DNA from 4 places in the Polaromonas sp. JS666 genome. Region 3 is predicted to be linked to each of the others. Evidence: predicted binding sites of a transcription regulator. Region 3 holds the regulator's gene; each other region holds the start of a gene.

Region 1 (4,837 bases), 2.3 Mb from region 3:
GAAGAATGCCGTCCTCACCCTGGTGCAGGTTGGCGGGCTTGATGTCACGGTGGATCACGCTCTGGCGGTGCAGGCGGCCCAAGGCTTTCGCAGCCTGGGTGGCCACCGTCAGGACCTGTGGCAGGTTGAAGGCATGCTTGCGGTCGAGTTGCTGCTGAAGTGTTTCACCGGCATGCCAGTCGTAGAGCAGGTAAAAAGCGCTGGCTACCTCGACGCCCGGCGGATGGTCATGCAGGTTGACCAGATGGTCGGCCGCGCGGGACGACTGCATGCGCTTGGCCAGCCAGGCTTCGTGGGCCAGCATGGCGCGCTCCTCGGGATCCTGCGCCCGTGCGGGGTGCAGCGTCTTGATCGCATAGAGTTTCTGGCTCGCGACATCCCGTACCTGATAGAGCAAGTTGACGCCGTTGTCTGCAACGACGGCGGTCACGGACAGGCCATCCAGCAGGCTGCCGACCTTGAGCCGCCGCGGCACCGGCAAGGCCAGCGCCTGGCGGTTTTCATCCTGCAGGTTCGCATCGAGCAAGCCCAGCACGCGCACCACCAGGGCGGTGACGTTATCCGTCGTGCCTGCGGCCATCGCGGCATCGACCAGCCGCTGGCTGAGGGTTTTCGCGTCAACCCCGGTGTCTCCGGCACGCCCGGGAATACTGGCGGGCAGGACCAGAGCATCGAGCCGCTTGCCCGACAGTACGTTGTGCACCCCATCCGACAGCAGCACGAAAATATCGCCCACCTGCAGGTCACCCTGGGAGTAGTCCACCACCAGGCGGTCTTCCGCGCCCACGCAGCGCAGCAGCTGATGCCGGAAATCCGGGTGATCGACCACATGGTCGCTGGTGAGCTGCATCAGATGCCCGGCACGCAGCAGGTACGCGCGGGTGTCGCCGACATGGGCCAGTGAATACGACTGCCCCCGCAACACCACTGCCGTCAGGGTGGTCAGGCCGATCGCCGGATGCCTGCGCCGGTTCAGACCCGCCAGCCAGGCGTTCTGCGCGCCAATGATCCGGTCCAACGCCACCGTGGTTTCCCAGGTTTCAGGCGTACCGTAGTAATCGCGTACCAGGCTGGTGACGGTGGTTTGTGCCGCCTCCTTACCCATGCCGCCGGTGCTCACACCGTCGGCAATCGCGACGATGGACCCCATGCCCTCCCGGCCGGGCTCCGGCAGCATGGCCGCGCAGAAGTCCTCGTTGCTGTCTTTGCGGCCCGCAAGCGTTGCGAAGCCAATGTCCAGGTCAAATGCCATGCACCAACATAAGCAAGTCCCATGCCCGAATTTGGTGCACTGCAATATAAAACATGCCCGTTACCCCACCAACATCTGCATGCTGCGCTCGTAATGCACCGACAGCCTCTCGAAGATACCCAGCAATTCCTCGCTGGCCACCGCCAGGCGCTCCAGGCGCTCGAGCAGTTCCGGGGCACCCTGCCCAACGGGTGCGGCACCGGCCAGCATGTGCTCCCAGCACGCGGCGGCAGCGTCCAACGAGGTGCGGATGTCCCCGCTGGTGAGGGGGATTTCGTTCAGGTATTTGAGTGCCTGCTCGAAGGCCGCCCGGGATTCGGCCATGCCCTCGGTGTAGCGTGGCGTGGCAGCCTTGCCACCCATCGCCTCCAGCAAGGCGTATTTTGCGAAACGCTGGCTCAACATGCGCTGGCGGCCCGCCAGGTTGAGGACCTGCAACGGAGGCATGGCACCCGCGTTCTCCAGGCTGCTGGTCAGCCGCTCGGCTTCGTGCAGCAACTGCTCGGCCAGTTCGTCGAGCGGGCCCATGTGACGCGCCTGGGGCTCGTCCTGCAAGGCCTGCTTCAGCTGCGCCCAGGTCCGGCCTACCTGCTCCAGCAGGTCCCCAAAGGTAGGCTGGGACAGGCTTTTGCCGAGAGCCACAATATTTGCGTCAATGCGCAGGACGGACTCCTTCAGGTGCTGTTTGGCCTGCGCGACCTGCACCCCCGCCAATTGCTGCAGGGCCAGCTTCACCAGCCGCTGCGACAGCATGCGTAACTGCCCCGAACGGTTGACGTCTTCCGCGAAGCGGGCCGAATGGATGATGTGCTGCGACACCTGGCCCAGGCGCTGGTTGGTGTGCATGGAAGCGGTGCGCAGCATCTGGAACGCATCATCGTCCGAGACCTGGCGCGCGCGCATCAGGATGCCCTTGGCTCGGTCCACCACCTTGCGCTCTTCCAGGCGGCGCGACACTTCAAACATTTCCGCCCGCAGAGCCTGCTCGCGGCTGAAGCGGGCCTGCGCCAGATGAATGAGCGAGCGCAGGCGCTGCGGGCCATAGCCATTGATGACGTAGGCATGAACGCCCGCAGCCACGGCCCGGGTGATCTTCTCGGCGTCCCCATCGCTGGTAAACACGATCACCGGGCGCGACGAGGTCTCGCCAATGACCTGCAGGGCCCTGAACAATTCCTCATCCGGCAGAGGGTCATAGCAAATCACCACATCTGGTGCGTGCCGCAGTGCCTCCTGCACCAGTTTGCTGCACTCCCCAACGCAGCCAAGGACCTGTATTCCGGCGGCCTCAAGGTCAGAAGCCAGCGGATGCGCACCCGGCGGGCCGTTCAAATGTACCAATGCGGAAGTCATAAAAATCAATGGGTTAAGAGGGAATATGAAGAAAACACAGCCTGTGCGACGCCCACGTCGCGCCTCCTGAAAGTCGCCCCGCCGACGACATGCACCTTCCGGGCCGGGGATATGGCACAGATTTTGCACTAACTGCTGCGGGCGTAACGGAGCGCCCGACCTTCGCGAAAGCACTGCGGGTTCTGCGCATAACGACGTGCGTATTGATGTGCCTCATACCGGTTTTACCGCCGGTTCCCTGTTTGACAGGAGAGAGCATCATGGTTCCTACCTCATTTTTCCAATATCGACCAGGCGGCCAGGCCACGGGCCCTGCTGCGCGACTGACCGCCACGCCGGCCCTCGTGGGCAGCCGCGGGAGCGCCGCCTTGTCACTGCTTGCCTCTGCGCTGCCGGCACTGCGTCGCGGCCAGTTTGGCATGCCGTTTGCACTTACAACATTGAATCTGAATCCACTGGAGTGACCCCATGAAAAAATCGAAACTGGTAATGGTCGGCAACGGCATGGCGGGGGTTCGCACCATCGAGGAATTGCTCAAGATCGCACCCGAGCTGTACGACATCACCGTCTTCGGTGCCGAACCACACCCCAACTACAACCGCATTTTGCTCAGCCCCGTGCTGGCCGGGGAGCAGACGCTCGACGAGATCGTGCTCAACAGCTGGGACTGGTACAAGGACAACCACATCACGCTGCACGCCGGCAAGAAGGTCGTTGAAGTCGACCGCGTCCGCCGCGTCGTGCGCGCCGAGGACGGCACCGAAGAAGAATACGACCGATTGCTGATGTGCACCGGCTCCAACCCCTTCATCCTGCCGGTGCCCGGCAAAGACCTGCAGGGCGTGATTGCCTACCGCGACATTGCCGATACCAACGCCATGATTGAGGCGGCGCAGAAGTACAAAAAGGCCGTGGTGATCGGTGGCGGCCTGCTGGGCCTGGAAGCAGCCAACGGCCTGATGCTGCGCGGCATGGAGGTCACCGTGGTGCACGTCATGCCCTGGCTGATGGAGCGCCAGCTCGACGATGTGGCGGGCAAACTGCTGCAAAAGTCGCTGGAAGACCGCGGCCTCAAGTTCCTGATCGGCGCGCAAACCCAGGAACTGACCGGCGGCGCCGATGGCCGTGTCAAGTCCATCAAGTTCAAGGACGGCAGCGAGCTCGACACCGATCTCGTGGTGATGGCCGTGGGCATCCGCCCCAACACCGAGCTGGCCGAAAAGATGCGCCTGCACTGCAACCGCGGCATCGTCGTCAACGACACCATGCAGACCGTGACCGATGCCCGCATCTATTCCGTCGGCGAGTGCGCTGCGCACCGCGGCATCGCCTACGGCCTGGTGGCGCCGCTGTTCGAGCAGGCCAAGGTAGCCGCCAATCACCTGGCGCAATTCGGTATTGGCCGCTATACCGGCTCCCTGACGTCCACCAAGCTCAAGGTCACCGGCATTGACCTGTTCAGCGCCGGCGAATTCATGGGCGGCGAGGGCACCGAGGAGATCGTGATGAGCGACCCCTTCGGCGGGGTTTACAAGAAACTGGTCATCAAGGGCGACAAGCTGATTGGCGCCTGCCTGTACGGCGACACCGTCGACGGCAGCTATTACTTCAAGCTGCTGCGCGATGGGCGCAGCGTCAGCGACATCCGCGACAAGCTGATGTTTGGCGAATCCAATATCGGCGACACCGGCCACGAAGGCCACAGCAAGGCAGCCGCCATGCCCGATGACGCCGAGGTCTGCGGCTGCAACGGTGTCACCAAAGGAACCATCTGCAAGGCTATCAAGGAAAAAGGCCTGTTCACACTCGACGAAGTGCGCAAGCACACCAAGGCCAGCGCTTCGTGCGGCTCCTGCACCGGCCTGGTCGAGCAGCTCCTGATGTTCACGGCCGGTGGCGACTACTCGGCCACCCCCAAGAAAAAGGCCGTGTGCGGCTGCACCGACCACAGCCATCAGGAGGTGCGCGACACCATCAAGTCGCTGCACCTTCTGACCATCGCTGACGTTTACAAGACCATGGAGTGGCGCACGCCCAACGGCTGCGCGTCCTGCCGCCCCGCCATCAACTACTACCTGATCAGCACCTGGCCCAAGGAGGCCAAGGATGACCCGCAAAGCCGCTACATCAACGAACGCAGCCACGCCAACATACAGCGGGACGGCACCTACAGCGTGATCCCGCGCATGTGGGGCGGCCACACCACGCCGAACGACCTGCGTCGCATCGCC
Region 2 (4,837 bases), 1.7 Mb from region 3:
CATCTCGTGCGGGTACTGCGGGTATTCCTCGAGGTAGCCCACCTTCTCCAGGCGCTGCTGGTCGCGCATCTTGACGCGGCACAGGTTCAGCACGGCGTCCTGCATGGCCACGGCCACCTTCTGGCCCTTGCCGGTCTGCTGGCGGCCGATGATTGCCGTCAGGATGCCGATGGCCAGGTGCATGCCGGTGTTGGTGTCACCCAGGGCAGCAGCGGAAATCGTGGGCTCGGAGTTCTCGCCCTTCCACCAGCCGGTGGTGGAGGCGGCGCCGCCGGCGCACTGGGCCACGTTCTCGTAGACCTTGAGGTCTTCGTAGTGGTGGCCTTCGCTGAAGCCCTTGACCGAAGCCAGGATCATCTTGGGGTTGAGCTTCTGGATGTACTCCCAGGTGAAGCCCATGCGGTCCAGCGCGCCGGGTCCGAAGTTCTCGACCATGACGTCGGATTCCTTGATCAGCCGCTCGAGCACCTCCTTGCCTTCGGCCTTCTTGGTGTCCAGCGTCAGACCGCGCTTGTTGCTGTTGAGCATGGTGAAGTACAGCGCATCAGCCTCGGGGATGTCGCGCAGCTGGCTGCGGGTGACGTCGCCGGAACCCGGGCGTTCGACCTTGATGACGTCGGCACCGAACCACGCCAGCAGCTGCGTGCACGCGGGACCGGCCTGGACGTGGGTGAAGTCAATAATTTTTATGCCGTTGAGTGGTTTGTTTGACATCTTCATAACTCCTAGTGGATTGCTTTGCTAATTTACTTCTTTTTGGCCGCGCTTTGCGGGTTCAGGCTGGTGATGCGGCCGCTCTCGGTGCCGGCTGTCTCGTCGATGACGGCATTGATCAGGGTTGGCCTGCCGGACTTGATCGCTTCGTCCATGGCGCGGCGCAGCTCGCCCGGGGTGGTGGCGTTCACGCCGACACCACCGAAGGCTTCCATCAGCTTGTCGTAGCGGGCGTTCTTGACGAACACGGTGGGGGCCACGTCGGGGGTGCCGGACGTATTGACATCGGTGCCGCGGTACACGCCATTGTTGTTCATGATGACCACGCAGACCGGCAGGTTGTAGCGGCAGATGGTCTCGACTTCCATGCCGCTGAAGCCGAAGGCGCTGTCGCCCTCGATGGCAACAACCGGCTTTTTGGTGACCACGGCGGCAGCCACGGCAAAGCCCATGCCGATGCCCATGATGCCCCATGTGCCGACGTCCAGGCGCTTGCGCGGCTGGTACATGTCCACGATGCTGCGGGTGAAGTCCAGCGCATTGGCGCCTTCGTTCACCATGATGGTCTCCGGGTGGGCCTTGAAGATGTCGCGGACCACGGCCAGGGCGCTGTGGAAATTCATCGGCGACGGGTTCCTGTTCAGGGTCTCGGCCATCTTCGCGATGTTCTTGTTCTTGCGCTCGGCAATGGCATTCAGCCAATCGGCCGGCGGCTTGGCCCAGCCCGAACCGATGCCGGCCAGCAGGGCCGAGACACAGGAGCCGATGTCGCCGACCAGCGGGGCGTCGATGGCCACGTTGCTGTCTGCCTCGGTGGGGGAGATATCGATCTGGATGAATTTCTGGCGGCCCCAGTCCTTGTGGTCTTTGCCGCCCCAGGTCTTGCCCTTGCCGTGCGAGAGCAGCCAGTTCAGGCGCGCGCCGACCAGCAGCACCACGTCGGCTTCGGGCAGCACATAGGAGCGCGCGGCCGCGGCGGACTGTTCATGCGTGTCGGGCAGGAGGCCCTTGGCCATGGACATCGGCAGGTAGGGGATGCCAGTCTTCTCGACCAGGGCACGGACCTCGGCATCGGCCTGGGCATAGGCTGCGCCCTTTCCCAGCAGGATGAGCGGGCGTTTGGCGCCCTTGAGCAGGTCCAGCGCGCGCTGGACGGCGTCGGGCGCCGGAATCTGGCGCGGGGCCGGATCGACGACCTTGATCAGGGAATCCTTGCCGGCTTGCGCGTCCATGGTCTGCGCGAACAGCTTGGCCGGCAGGTCCAGATAGACGCCGCCCGGGCGGCCAGAGACAGCGGAGCGAATGGCGCGCGCGATGCCCACGCCAATGTCTTCGGCGTTCAGCACGCGGAAAGCTGCCTTGCACAGGGGCTTGGCGATGGCCAGCTGATCCATCTCTTCATAGTCGCCCTGCTGCAGGTCGACGATTTCGCGTTCGCTGGAGCCGCTGATCAGGATCATCGGGAAGCAATTCGTCGTGGCGTTGGCCAGCGCGGTCAGGCCGTTGAGGAAGCCGGGGGCGGAAACCGTCAGGCAGATGCCCGGCTTTTGCGTCAGAAAGCCGGCAATGGCAGCGGCGTTGCCGGCGTTCTGCTCGTGACGAAATGAAATGACCCGCATGCCTTCGGCCTGTGCCATACGCGTCAGATCGGTGATGGGAATACCGGGCAGACCGAAGATTGTGTCGATCCCGTTGAGTTTCAGGGCATCGATTACAAGATGAAACCCGTCGGTCAGTTCTGGTGATTGAGTGTCGTTTGTCATGATGAAAAGTCTCTTCGTTTGACTTCGATAAAGGTTGAGCTAGCGGCTGGCAATATCGGTTGGCGCCAGAAAAAAACCGTTGACCCAAGCCAACGCCTCCGAAGGTGGATTTCCCGCTTCGCTCGGCTGCTCAGGCGGGTCATTTGCACCGTCGGGGTATCATAGGAATTGATCCGGTTCTCACCATTGACCACGGTCAATTTTCGCTGTATTCGAATTACGCGAAAGGATGAAGACTGCATTTCTCCTACCCTAACGTATTCATGTCATCCATACAAAACCATCCTGAGAGAAACGTCATTCGCGTCCAGCTGGCGCAGAACATCGTTCTGAAGGGAATGACCGCAGAGCAAAGCGCTGAACTTGAGTCACACCTGGTCATTGTTGACTGCCAGAAGGGGGAGACGCTCCTGCATCAGGGGGCGCACGAGATGGAGCAGTATTTCATCCTGGAGGGCATCCTGAAGCGGGTTGTGACCAATCAGGAGGCCAAGGAGATGATTCTTCGTTTCGCCGATGAGCGTGACATGGAAACCAGCTACGCAGCCTGGCGGCTGGGTACGCCCACGCCTTACAGCACCGTTTGCGTGACCAAGGTGCGGGTGGCCAAGCTGCCGCTGCCAGAGTGGGTGGTGTTTCTGGAGCGCCACCACGAGATCAAGAAATCCTTCGAGTATTACGTCATGCAGCTGATGAGCGAGATCATGGCCCACACCATCACGCTGCACCTGCTTGACGCACCGGGTCGGGTACAGCGCTTCCTGCGCAAGCATCCCGAGCTGTTTGACCGCATTCCCAAGAAGGAGCTGGCGTCCTACCTGAACCTGTCGGCGGAAACCCTGAGCCGGCTCAAGCAGCGCGGCAAGATCTGAGCCGGAACTCGTCATTGCGGGCTTGACATGGCTTGACCTGCATCCATGCTCCCCGGCTGTCATGCCGGACTCGATCCGGCATCCATGAATTCAGGGGGTCATGGATTGCGGGTCAAGCCCGCAATGACAGGCAGCATTCAGTGCTTGGCTGCAGCGAAACGCCGGGTTGTGGCCATCAGGCGCAACTGGTTGTCAACGCGGGTGACGCCGGGCACCGTGCCGGCGACCCTGGCCGCTTCCGCGCTTTCCTGCGCGTTCAGGACGATCCCGCTGAGGACCATCTGGCCTGCGTCGGAATCGATGCTGATGTTGATATCGCGGGTCGATTCCTGGTCTTTCAGTGCCGCGCGGACGCGCGCGTTGAGCGCCAGGTTTGCCAGCATTGCCTTTGACGCCGCGGTTTCCTGGAATTCCGGCCGGCTGGCCAGATGCTGGATCTGGGCCACGCAGCTGTCCACGGACACACGATCGGTGTTGAGTACCAGATCGTAGAGCAGCGGGTCACCCCAGGTCACGCCGAACTGTTCGTGCATCCGGGAAGCGTGGGCGCTGTCGCTGCGATGGACCTCGGCTTCGGCGAACGCCTCGTCGTCTGTTCCCAGATGGTCCATCAGCCACGCCACGCGCTTCCTGAACGGGCGGGTTACCCGCACTCGCACCACATGCGGAACCGGACGCAACAGGCAGGTCGCTCCCCAGCCGCGCAGCACGATATTGCCCTGATCGGCCAGCGCAAAAACTTCCTGCGCCGTGTACACCGCCACCCGCTCCTTGTCCGTGGTCAGGCGCTCGACCAGGCCGGCCTTGCCTTCGCGCAGCCGGCTGATCAGGCTGCTGGGCACGTGCATCCGATCGGCCACATGTTCCTGCACCTCATGGCGCATCACAGCCAGATTGGCTGTCTGGGCAAGCTGCAGGGAGACGTCCTTGGCGAGGGAGCCCATCTCCTGGGTCATGGCGATTACTGGCATGGTGTCTTTCCCTGATTAATCAATCAACAGGTTGTTCTGTTGTGAACGCCGCATGCTTTGGAGGGCGAATTTTGGCCAGAATGCGGGAGATCAGCGGCCAGAGCAGCAGGATCACGGCCAGCGTGCTGATGCCACCAACCAGCGGGTTGGACCACATGATGGACACCTCGCCCTGGGAAACCAGCATCGCCTGGCGGAACGAATCTTCGGCCTTGTCGCCCAGCACCAGTGCCAGGACCAGCGGAGCCAGCGGGTAGTCCAGCTTCTTGAAGAGGTAGCCGACCACACCAAACAGCATCATGAACCAGATGTCAAGCATGGCGTTGTGGACCGTGTAGGCGCCAATTGCGCAAATCACCACGATCACAGGTGCGATGATCGAAAACGGAATGCGCAGGATGGATGCAAACAGCGGCACGGTGGTCAGCACGACGATCAGTCCGACCAGGTTACCCAGGTACATGCTGGCAATCAGGCCCCATACAAAGTCTTTTTGCTCCACGAACAGCAGCGGGCC
Region 3 (4,837 bases):
AGGCCGAGGGCGTAGCGCGAACGCCAGAAGCCCCCGGGCTCAACGTCATGCCGGTCAAGGTTCTGGTCGTGGTTCATTTGTTTCTCCGGAAATGCAAGGCGATCAACGCGTCAGGCGGTTGAGCACCCAGGCGAAGAATGCCCCGGCAAGCAGGGCCCACGCGCCGAGCACGAAAAGCACCACCAGGAATCCGGCCCAGGCGAATGGCCGCTGTTGCACCAGCGGGCTGAAGTCCATGCCGTGGAACAGGTTGTTCATGAGCCCCAGGAACGGGCCGGGTGCCAGCGCCCAGGCCAGTGCGCACAGGGCATAAAACACCCCGACGGTGATGGCCAGCGCAATGCCCGTGCGAAGGGGCGGCAGGGTTGTCGGGTTCATCATGAGAGCGCCTTCATTTGGTAGCCGGTGGGGGCTGGCGATCCATCATCATCTGCATCATGGACTGCATCATGTCCATGCGCTTTTCCATCATCTGCTGGCGCTCGTTCATGGTGCCCGTCATGGGTTTGCCGCCCTGCATGCCGCCCATGGGGCCCATGCCTGGGCCGCCCATCATGTTCATCATCGCCATGCCATCCTGCATGGTTTTCATGTGCTCGGCCATCAGCGCATTGCGCTCTTCCGGCGTCTTGGCGTTGGCCATTTTTTCGCGCATCTCGCGCATGACTTTCATCTGGCGGTCCATGGCGGCCATGCGATCGGCACTGGCTGGCCCGGGGGCAGGACCTGCCTGCCCGGCCGGAGGCTGGCCAGCCGCGACAACAATCGGGTGATGCTGCGCGTGTTCCGCGGCGGTTTGGGCCCAGGAGCCCATGGCGGCTGCAGCCAGGGCGATGCCCAGTACGGTTTGATGAAGAGATGACATGGTTAACTCCAATCGTGAAAGTCAAGGTGAACAAGCAACAGCCCCGGGTGGCGACAGGCCGGCCCGGCTCAATCTCATGTGTCTGCGCCCTCCCCGGTGGACAGCTCATACCCGGGCAACTGGGCCTGCAGCGACTGCACCTGGCGCTCCAGCGCCTCAATGCGATTGAGGTAACCGAAGAGCAGCGCCACGGTAAACAGGTCCAGGTCGAAGTCCAGTCGCAGCCTGCCGACGCTGCGCAGCGGCATGACGTATTCGGCGCTGAAGAGGCGCTCCGCCCGGTGCTGCTCCAGCGGCTGCAGCGCGCCGTATTCCACCAGTTCGTCAAGTTCGGCCGCGCTCAGACCGCAGGCCCGGGACAAGTCGGAGACGGTCACGGTTTCGCGGGCGTCCAGCCAGGTGTATTCAAGCGGCTGTGGTTTCATGTCGGTTCTCCTTGACCACGACGGCGTGGGTTGAAGTGCGAGGTGCGCGCCAGTTCCTGGAACAGCTCGCGCTCCCGCCCGGTCAGGGTGGCGGGCACGTCAACATGCGTGACGGCATACAGATGACCGCGCCCGCTGCGGCCGTTGGCCAGGCCGCGCCCGCGCAGGCGCAGCTTGCGCCCCGAGCGCGTGCCCGGCGGCACCGTGAGCATCACCGGCTCGTCCAGCGTGGGCACTTCCACGTCAGCGCCCAGCGCCGCCTCCCACGGCGCAAGCGCCAGATCGAAGTACAGGTCGTGGTGGTCGGCGCGAAACACCGGATGCGGTACCAGCGTAATGTGCAAATAGATATCGCCGTCGGCGCCGCCATGGCTGCCCTTGCCACCCTTGCCGCGCAAGCGCAGCTTCTGGCCTTCACTCACCCCCGGCGGAATGGTGACTTCCAGGGTACGCGAGCCGCCCGCCTCGTGCGCCAGATCCAGGTTGAGCCGGGTGCCCCGGTGCGCCTCTTCCAGGCTGATGCGCACGACCGTCTCATAGTCGCGCCCATGCATGGGCACCGGGCCGTGCCGCGAACCACGGTGCCCGCGGCCCAGCGCGGCCAGCAGGTCGGCCAGGTCGATGTCCTCGAACGACTGCCCGTCCGAGGCGTACTCATGGCTCCACTGCGGTGGCGGCGCAAACTCTTCACCGGCCGGGCGGCGACCGAGCTCGTCGTACGCGGCGCGCTTCTCGGGGTCCTTCAGCGTCGCGTAGGCCTCGGCCACCTCCTTGAACCGGGCTTCGGTATCGGGCGCCTTGGAGACGTCCGGGTGGTGCTGGCGCGCCAGCTTGCGGTAGGCCTTCTTGATCTGTTCGGTGTCGGCGTCCCGTGGCACACCCAGCGCGGCGTAATAGTCCTTGTATTTCATACCGATGCAGCCTTCAGTGCAGGTGCATCTCGAAGACCCGCGTCAGGCCGTCCAGGTTGACGATGCGGATGTGGCGCTTGTCGACTTCAAGCAAACCCTGCTGCTGGAAGGCCGAGAATGTGCGGCTGACGGTTTCCAGTTTCATGCCCAGGTAGCTACCGATTTCGGCGCGCGTCATCCTCAGGTGAAATTCGCTGGCCGAGTAGCCGCGGGCCTTCAGGCGCTGCGACAGGTTCAGCAGAAACGCCGCCAGCCGTTCCTCGGCGTTCATGCTGCCCAGCAACAGCATCAGGCTGTGTTCCCGGATGATCTCGCGGCTCATCAGGCGACTGACCATGTTCTGCATGCTGGCGTTGCCGGTGGCCAGCCGGGTCAGTTGCGCATAGGGAATGACGCAGACCTCGGTATCCTCCAGCGCCGTAGCGGTGCTGGCATGCTTGCCATAGGCCACGCCGTCCAGGCCAATCAGCTCACCGGCCATGTGGAAGCCACTGATCTGCTCGCGGCCGTCGGCCAGCATCAGGCTGGACTTGAAGGTGCCGCTGCGCACGGCATACATGAATTGAAAGTGGTCGCCCTCGTCAAAGAGCGTCTGGCCGGCCTTGACCTTGCGACGCCCGAACGTCAGGCTGTCCAGGCACTCCACGTCGCCGTCTGTCATGCCGCAGGGCAGGCACAGATCGCACAGGTGGCAGCTGGAGCAGGGTGTCCCCAAAGGCGCGACCTGCGCATCCCCCATGGCCTGTCGAATCGGAATGACCCGCAGGTCGCTGGCGGGTGTTTCCTGCGTACGCTCTTGTGTGCGCTCCTGTGTGCGTATGAGTGTGGCGGTTGACATGATTTTCCCCTTGATGAGACGGCCGTCAATGCGCAGGGTGTTGCGATGCTCTCGCAACAGCCTGGGCAAGTTGATCGGATTCGGTGCTTTTGTCGAGGAAGCGGGCAGCGCCCTCCCGCAGGTAGCGCTTGCGGTAGGCCGGGCCCGCGTTGTTGCTGAAGACGACGAAAGCGATTTCGGGCGCGGCCTGACGCACGGCGCGCAATACCTGCAGGCCCGAACCACCGTCCAGCTGGACGTCGAGCACCACCACATCGGGCGCCGTGGCCAGAATGCCGTCGATTGATCCCTGCGGCGTCTCAGCCTGACCGACGATGGTCATCTCATTGACGCCGAGCATCGCGGCCACACGACTGCGGATCAGGGCCGAGTCGTCGGCCAGAAAAACCCTGACGGGAACTTGGAGATCAGACATACAGCCACTATGCGCGCGCGCCTATCGTTGCGATATCGGTGATAGCTGAATCCACCCCTCGGAATAATCCGGATCAGCGGCATCCACAGCACCGAGACCGCCTAGGAATCGTCCGAGTGCCAAGCACGCTTTCCCCAAATCCGGGTTCCCAGAGTGGCCATCCGGAACCCTGTGACCCAAGGGCGGGTTGCGCTGGCGGTCAGTGCGCCATCAGCACCGGCAGGGTCATGGACTGCAAAACCGCCCGCGAGGTGCCGCCCAGCAGCCACTCGCGCGCCCGGCTATGGCCGTAGCAGCCCATCACCAGCAGGTCGGCTTCCAGGTCGAAGGCGCTTGACAACAGCAACTCGCCCAGCCTTTCCGGCTCATCCCCCTGGCGGTGCCAGGTCGCCTCAACGCCATGGCGCTTCAAATAGCCAGCCAGATCCAGCGAAACGCCACCGACGACAGGCTCATCGGCTGACCAGTTGACCACATGAACACGCTGCGCACTCTGCAGCAGGGGCATGGCTGCGGTGACAGCACGCGCCGCCTCGCGCGTCGTCTTCCAGGCAATCACCACCGTCTCGCCGACCGTCGGCGGCACCACGGCGTAGGGCAGGATCAGGGCCGGCCTGCCGCTGATCGCCATCGCGGTTTCCGCGAAATCGGGCGGCACGTCCGAGGACTCGATATCCGAAGGGTCGTGCTGGCCCAACACCAGCAGGTCGGCATACAGCGCCTGCTGGGCGAAGGCACCCGTCACAGGGTAGTCGATCACTTCGCCCCAGGAGACCGGTACGCCGGTCGAGGCCAGCGCACGATCGAAGGTGGCGCGCGCCCCGGCCAGCCGCTCGTCGTCAAGCTCGCGCAAGGTGACGGCGACACCGGGGCCGATGGTGGGCGCAAATGGCGGCATCACGAAGCTGGGTGTGACCGCATAGAGCGCGGCCACCGCGGCACCGTGCCGCCGCGCAAGCTGGCGTGCGAACTCCAGGCGAGGCGCAGCGCGCCGTGATGCATCAAAGTGAACCAGTATTTGCATCAGGGAGGATTTCATGGAAGCACTCCATCGAGAGATTGCAGTCCGTCTACGTTAATCCGCCGGGCTCCCCCACCCCTTGACAATCATCAACCCAATCTCATCTGGCCGGGAGACAGGGGCCGCCTTGCTGCAGCGCACAAAACATCCGGAGAGCACAAATCCGTGGAGGCCCTGGACAGGCTCAAAGAGACTTTGCGCCACGAACGGCGATGGCCCGTGACGCGCATCGGGCAGCCGTCGCCCACCACCATCCATCTCCCTTCCTTTACCTTCCTTTACCTTCCTTTACCTTCCTTTACCTTCCTCTACCTCCCTCGATCTCCATCTCGTAGCCGGAAATACCACCCCGCAGATTTCAG
Region 4 (4,837 bases), 1.4 Mb from region 3:
CAGGGCCATCAGTACCTCAAAACCCTCCCGCGCGCGGCTGACCGGCACCACCGGGTCGTTCTGGCCGTGCAGCAGGTGCAGCGTGGTGAGCGCGGGCGCCTTGTCGGGCCAGGCCTGGTAGCTGCCGCCAAACGCCAGCACGCGCCCCACCAGGCCATCGTGTGCGTCGCTGAAGGCCAGGGCCAGCGTGGCGCCGGCACCAAAGCCCACCAGCGCCGTGTCCGACTGCAGCACGTCAAAACGCTGCTGCTGGCCCCGCAGATAGGCCGCCAGGGCCTCCACCCGGGCCGCCAGGCTGCCGTGGCCGTTGCCCGTACCCTGCGGGCCCACCAGCCCCTCCGGAATCAACACGGCGGATTCGGCAAACGCATCGCCCAGCAGGTTGCCCATGACGAGCATGTCGGCGGCCACACCGCCTTCATCGTGCAGCAGCACAAACAACGGCCGGGGGGAGGCGGCCGCAGACAGCAGTTCGATGGCTTCAGTGTCCAGTGGATTCATGGCGTGGGCCGGCTCCTGTCCGGTGAGGTGTTGTTGAGCCGCTATTGTCAGACCCGACAGGCCCCGGCGTCCAGCGCCGGCTGGTAACCCATCATTGCTAAGATTACCCATTGACGCATGAAGCATCCAGCCCGATGCGGCGCCCTGAAGCTCCGAAAGCACCCACCATGAAAATCGAAAAAGACACCGCCGTCACCCTGAACTACAAAGTCGCTGACGCCCAAGGCAAGCTCATCGAGGAAAGCTCGGGGCCCATGGTCTACCTGCATGGCGGCTACGGCAACACCCTGCCCAAGATCGAGGAAGCGCTGGACGGCAAGGAACCCGGCTACCAGGTCACGCTGAACCTGCAGCCGGAGGACGCCTTCGGCCTGCGCGATGAAAGCCTGGTGCGCAGCATCCCCAAATCCCAGTTCCCGCCGGGCGTGAAGGTGGGCGGACAGCTGGAAGGCCGCGGCGACGATGGCCGCGAGCAGCTGTTCCATGTGATGAAGATCAAGGGCAACGTCGTCATGCTGGACGGCAATCACCCGCTGGCCGGCAAGGCGCTGCGCTTCACGCTGAAGGTCACCGACGTGCGCGCCGCGTCCGAAGAAGAGATTGCGCACCGCCACGTACATGGCGAGCACGGCCATCACCACTGACACCGACACTGACGCGCAAGGAAACGCGACCCGCGGAGACGGTACTTGACGGTCCCTGCAAGGCCTCGCGTGATCCGCAGCCGCGTTCTTTCGTCCCCGCTCGCTCTCTTTGGCTCGTTGCAATGCCGTGTCACCGATGCCGCGCATGCAAGAGATCGCCTCGCTGAAGTTCGTCGGCCATGCGGATACCGAGGAGGCTGCCAGGCGTCGGCTTGACGCCAACGGTGGCCGTTGGAGCCTGGCCATTGTTGGCCCTTTCCTCGCGGGGGCTCCTGCTTTGGCAGGCTGAAAGATTGCCACGCGCGCCAGCCCGGGCAAAAAACGGTTGTGCTCACAGCCCCCATTGAGCCAGACATCCCGCAGCACTGCAGGGAACCCGGCGCCGACTCGGTGTTCGACAAATCGCATGATGTGGACAAACTGGTGGACTTTTGCAAAGCCCATGCGGCAAGCCCGGGCGGCATGGCCCACCTCGCGCAATAAACCGGCCTCCAGCGACAGGCAGGCACCGCGTACCCCCCACCTGACTGCAGACGCCTTTTACATGGCGCTGGGCACACAGGCCGCTTGAGCACGCCTGAGCAATCAGGGCCTGTCGACCGGCCCAAAGAACCCCGGCCCGCGACGACCGTGCTTGATATGGATCAATAACACGCGGGGCTTCGATGGCTAGCATAGGTGCATCTCAAATACACCTTATAAACCCGCCATCGCTTCCCTTCAAACGGAGTATCCATGACACATACCGCTTCCCAAGCCAAGGTCGACGTCCGCCCGCTCCCGCCGCGCGAGCGCCATCCGCTGATCTTCTCGACATTCAAGCAGCTCGGCACCGGCCAGGCCATGGAATTGATCAACGACCACGACCCAAAGCCGCTGCATGACCGGTTCCTGGCCGAGCTGCCCGGCCAGTTCATCTGGGACTATCTCGAGCAGGGGCCCAACACCTGGCGCATCGCCATCACCAGGCTCCCGTCCGCTCACGCCAACGGGCAATGCTGCGGCTCCTGCGGCGGCGCCTGACTTCTTTCCCGGAATCCACAAGGAATATGCGATGAAAAACAACACCACGCTGTGGCGCTGGCTCGGCTTTATTTTCGTGCTGTCATTCGGCGCGCTCGGCCACCTCGGGTGGCAGATCTACCTCACAGCGCCGCCCATCCCCAAGGCTGTCGTCACCACGAGCGGCGACATGCTGTTCACCGGCGAACAGATCCAGCATGGCCAACAGGCCTGGTTATCGGCCGGCGGTCAGCAATTGGGCAGCGTCTGGGGCCATGGCGCCTATGTGGCGCCGGACTGGTCCGCCGACTGGCTGCACCGTGAAGCGCTGGCGCTGCAGGCGATCCGCACACAGGACCTGCGCAAAGACCCTGCCGCACTCACGGCCGCGGACCACGGCGCGATCAACGCGGCGCTCAAGGAAGAAATGCGCCGCAATACCTATGATGAAGCCAGCGGCGCCATCACGGTCTCGCCCGAGCGTGCCCAGGCCATCCGCGAAGTGGCGCACCACTACGAAGGCCTGTTCGGCAACGATGCTTCTCTCGACAAGTTGCGCGACCAGTACGCCATGGCCGAGGGCTCGCTGCCCGAACGCGCCGACCGCCAGGCACTCACCGCCTTCTTCTTCTGGACGTCCTGGGCCGCCACCACCGACCGGCCCGGCGAAGAGAACCTGTCTTAGAACCTATCCGTAAATTATGTTTACCTTGAGCGTCACTTTACGGAACGCGATGATGGCCGCGGCTATGTGGTTCAGCGCGACGAAGCTGCGTTCGAGCTTCTCGTATCGCACCAGCAGCTTGCGAAAGCGGTTGAACCAGCTGTGGCAGACCTCGACCACCCAGCGCCGAGCCTTCCTGGTCGGGTCGCGCCGCTTGGCATCGGCCTCCTTGGCGCGATCAACGACGTGAGGAATATAGCCATGCGATTCGATGATCTCCAACGCGCGCCGGCCTCGGTAACCGGCATCGGCGCACAGGTGCTTGCTGCGCCGCGTGCTGGGCGTCTTGCGCTTGACCATGATGGCCTGCAGCACAGCATCGAGTTGCGTCACGTCATGCTCATTGGCCCCGGTCACGACGAGCGACAACGGGACGCCACGGCCGTCCACCAGCAGGTGGCGCTTGCTCCCCTTTTTTCCCCCGATCGGTCGGGTTGCGTCCGACCGCCTCTTGCGCCAAGGGCGCCTTGAACATGGCCCCATCGATGCTCTGCCATCGCCAAGCGATGCCTTCCATCTGGTCGTACTCGGCAAGCCCGGCTTTCCAGATGGCCTCGAACACGCCCGCGGCCTCCCACTCCAGGAAGCGCTTGTGGACCGCGCTGGCACTGCCAAAGCGTTCCTTGGGCAGCGCCTTCCATTGGCAGCCCGTGCGCAAAACATATACGACTGCCTCGAACACCTGTCGTGCTGGCTTGGGTGGCCGCCCCGCTCCCGCCTTGCGCAGGTACGCCTTGTCCGCGCTGCGCTCGCGCACCGGAATCAACGGCTCAACACGCTGCCAGAATTCATCGGTCACCACCCACGATTCGACTCGCTTGCGTGTCGCCATACATTCGCCCCGACGCCGTGTGAAGTACGGCTCAGGACGAGAGTGTACTATTTACGGATAACTTCTTACACCAGCAACTGGCCGCATGAGCCCTTGGTCGGCAACAAGATGACCGACTCGGCCGCCATCTGGTCCATGGTCAGCATCGTGCTGCTGCTGGCCGCCATCGCCGCCATGCTGTGGCTGCACGGTGGCGGCAAGCACGAGCCCGAAGCGCAGCCGCCCAGGGCCGACCCGCTGCTGGGCGCCGTTGCCACGCCTTCGATGAAGGCCACGCGCAAGTATTTCTTCGCCGTGATCGGCCTGATGCTGCTGCAGATCGCCATGGGCGTGATCACAGCGCACTATGCCGTCGAGGGCCAGTCTTTCTTCGGCATGCCGCTGGCGCAGGTGCTGCCCTATGTGGTCAGCCGCACGGTGCACACGCAGGTGGGCATTTTCTGGATCGCCACCGCCTGGCTGGCCACCGGCCTGTACATCGCGCCGCTGCTGTCGGGGCGTGAACCCAGGCTGCAAAAGCTCGGCGTCGACGTGCTGTTCTGGGCGCTGATCGCCATCGTCGTCGGTTCCACGGTCACCGGCTGGCTGGGCACGCTGCAGCATCGCGGCGTCGACTTCAGCTTCTGGCTGGGCAACCAGGGCCTGGAATTCACCAGCATGGGCCGGGTGTGGCAACTGCTGCTGTTCGTGGGCCTGCTGTTCTGGGTCTTCCTGCTCGGCCGCGCGCTGTGGCCCGCGCTGAAGACGCCTTCGGAAACCCGCGGCCTGATCGCCATGGTGTTCCTGTCGGCCACCTGCATCGGCGGCTTCTACGCCACCTCGCTGACCTGGGGTCAGCACACCCACTATTCGATGGTCGAATACTGGCGCTGGTGGCTGGTCCACCTGTGGGTGGAAGGCTTCTTTGAAGTGTTCGCCACCGCCGTGGTGGCGCTGATCTTCACCCGCCTGGGTCTGGTACGCACCGCCAGCGCCAACCGCGCGATCATCGCCGAGACCATCGTCTTCCTGTTCGGTGGCATCCTGGGCACCCTGCACCACCTGTACTTCACCGGCACGCCGACCTCGGTGATCGCCGTCGGCGCGGTGTTCTCCGCGCTCGAAGTGGTGCCGCTGACCCTGATCGGCCTGGAA

The links. The regulator FNR, encoded in region 3, switches genes on or off when oxygen is low (the NO sensors DNR and NnrR bind a similar motif). The targets are predictions, from matches to a motif close to TTGATNNNNATCAA.
Region 1: BPRO_RS16370 (type IV pili methyl-accepting chemotaxis transducer N-terminal domain-containing protein) is a predicted target of FNR. The motif match lies at 2,809-2,822, and genes of this name have one in related genera.
Region 2: oxc (oxalyl-CoA decarboxylase) is a predicted target of FNR. The motif match lies at 2,664-2,677, and genes of this name have one in related genera.
Region 4: BPRO_RS23610 (DUF2249 domain-containing protein) is a predicted target of FNR. The motif match lies at 1,780-1,793, and genes of this name have one in related genera.

The regions. Positions count from the first base shown of each region.
Region 1 is NC_007948.1:3,466,472-3,471,308, forward strand. Features, by position in the region: gene BPRO_RS16365 (bifunctional protein-serine/threonine kinase/phosphatase) at 1-1,252, opposite strand, end outside; gene BPRO_RS16370 (type IV pili methyl-accepting chemotaxis transducer N-terminal domain-containing protein) at 1,313-2,605, opposite strand; gene BPRO_RS16375 (hypothetical protein) at 2,866-3,069, shown strand; gene nirB (nitrite reductase large subunit NirB) at 3,074-4,837, shown strand, end outside.
Region 2 is NC_007948.1:2,938,629-2,943,465, reverse strand. Features, by position in the region: gene frc (formyl-CoA transferase) at 1-714, opposite strand, end outside; gene oxc (oxalyl-CoA decarboxylase) at 747-2,477, opposite strand; gene BPRO_RS13920 (Crp/Fnr family transcriptional regulator) at 2,741-3,349, shown strand; gene BPRO_RS13915 (cytidylate kinase family protein) at 3,487-4,320, opposite strand; gene BPRO_RS13910 (tripartite tricarboxylate transporter permease) at 4,340-4,837, opposite strand, start outside.
Region 3 is NC_007948.1:1,210,736-1,215,572, reverse strand. Features, by position in the region: gene BPRO_RS28435 (DUF2933 domain-containing protein) at 1-77, opposite strand, end outside; gene BPRO_RS05800 (DUF5676 family membrane protein) at 103-381, opposite strand; gene BPRO_RS05795 (hypothetical protein) at 392-865, opposite strand; gene BPRO_RS05790 (chaperone modulator CbpM) at 940-1,290, opposite strand; gene BPRO_RS05785 (DnaJ C-terminal domain-containing protein) at 1,287-2,201, opposite strand; gene fnr (fumarate/nitrate reduction transcriptional regulator Fnr) at 2,215-3,039, opposite strand; gene BPRO_RS05775 (response regulator) at 3,065-3,454, opposite strand; gene BPRO_RS05770 (universal stress protein) at 3,654-4,493, opposite strand.
Region 4 is NC_007948.1:5,007,510-5,012,346, forward strand. Features, by position in the region: gene ypfH (esterase) at 1-501, opposite strand, end outside; gene BPRO_RS23600 (FKBP-type peptidyl-prolyl cis-trans isomerase) at 669-1,145, shown strand; gene BPRO_RS30585 (hypothetical protein) at 1,291-1,434, shown strand; gene BPRO_RS29810 (hypothetical protein) at 1,473-1,628, shown strand; gene BPRO_RS23610 (DUF2249 domain-containing protein) at 1,881-2,168, shown strand; partial or broken gene BPRO_RS23615 (nitric-oxide reductase large subunit) at 2,200-2,829, shown strand; one part of gene BPRO_RS28790 (IS5 family transposase) at 2,836-3,283, opposite strand; one part of gene BPRO_RS28790 (IS5 family transposase) at 3,282-3,703, opposite strand; partial or broken gene BPRO_RS23630 (nitric-oxide reductase large subunit) at 3,764-4,837, shown strand, end outside.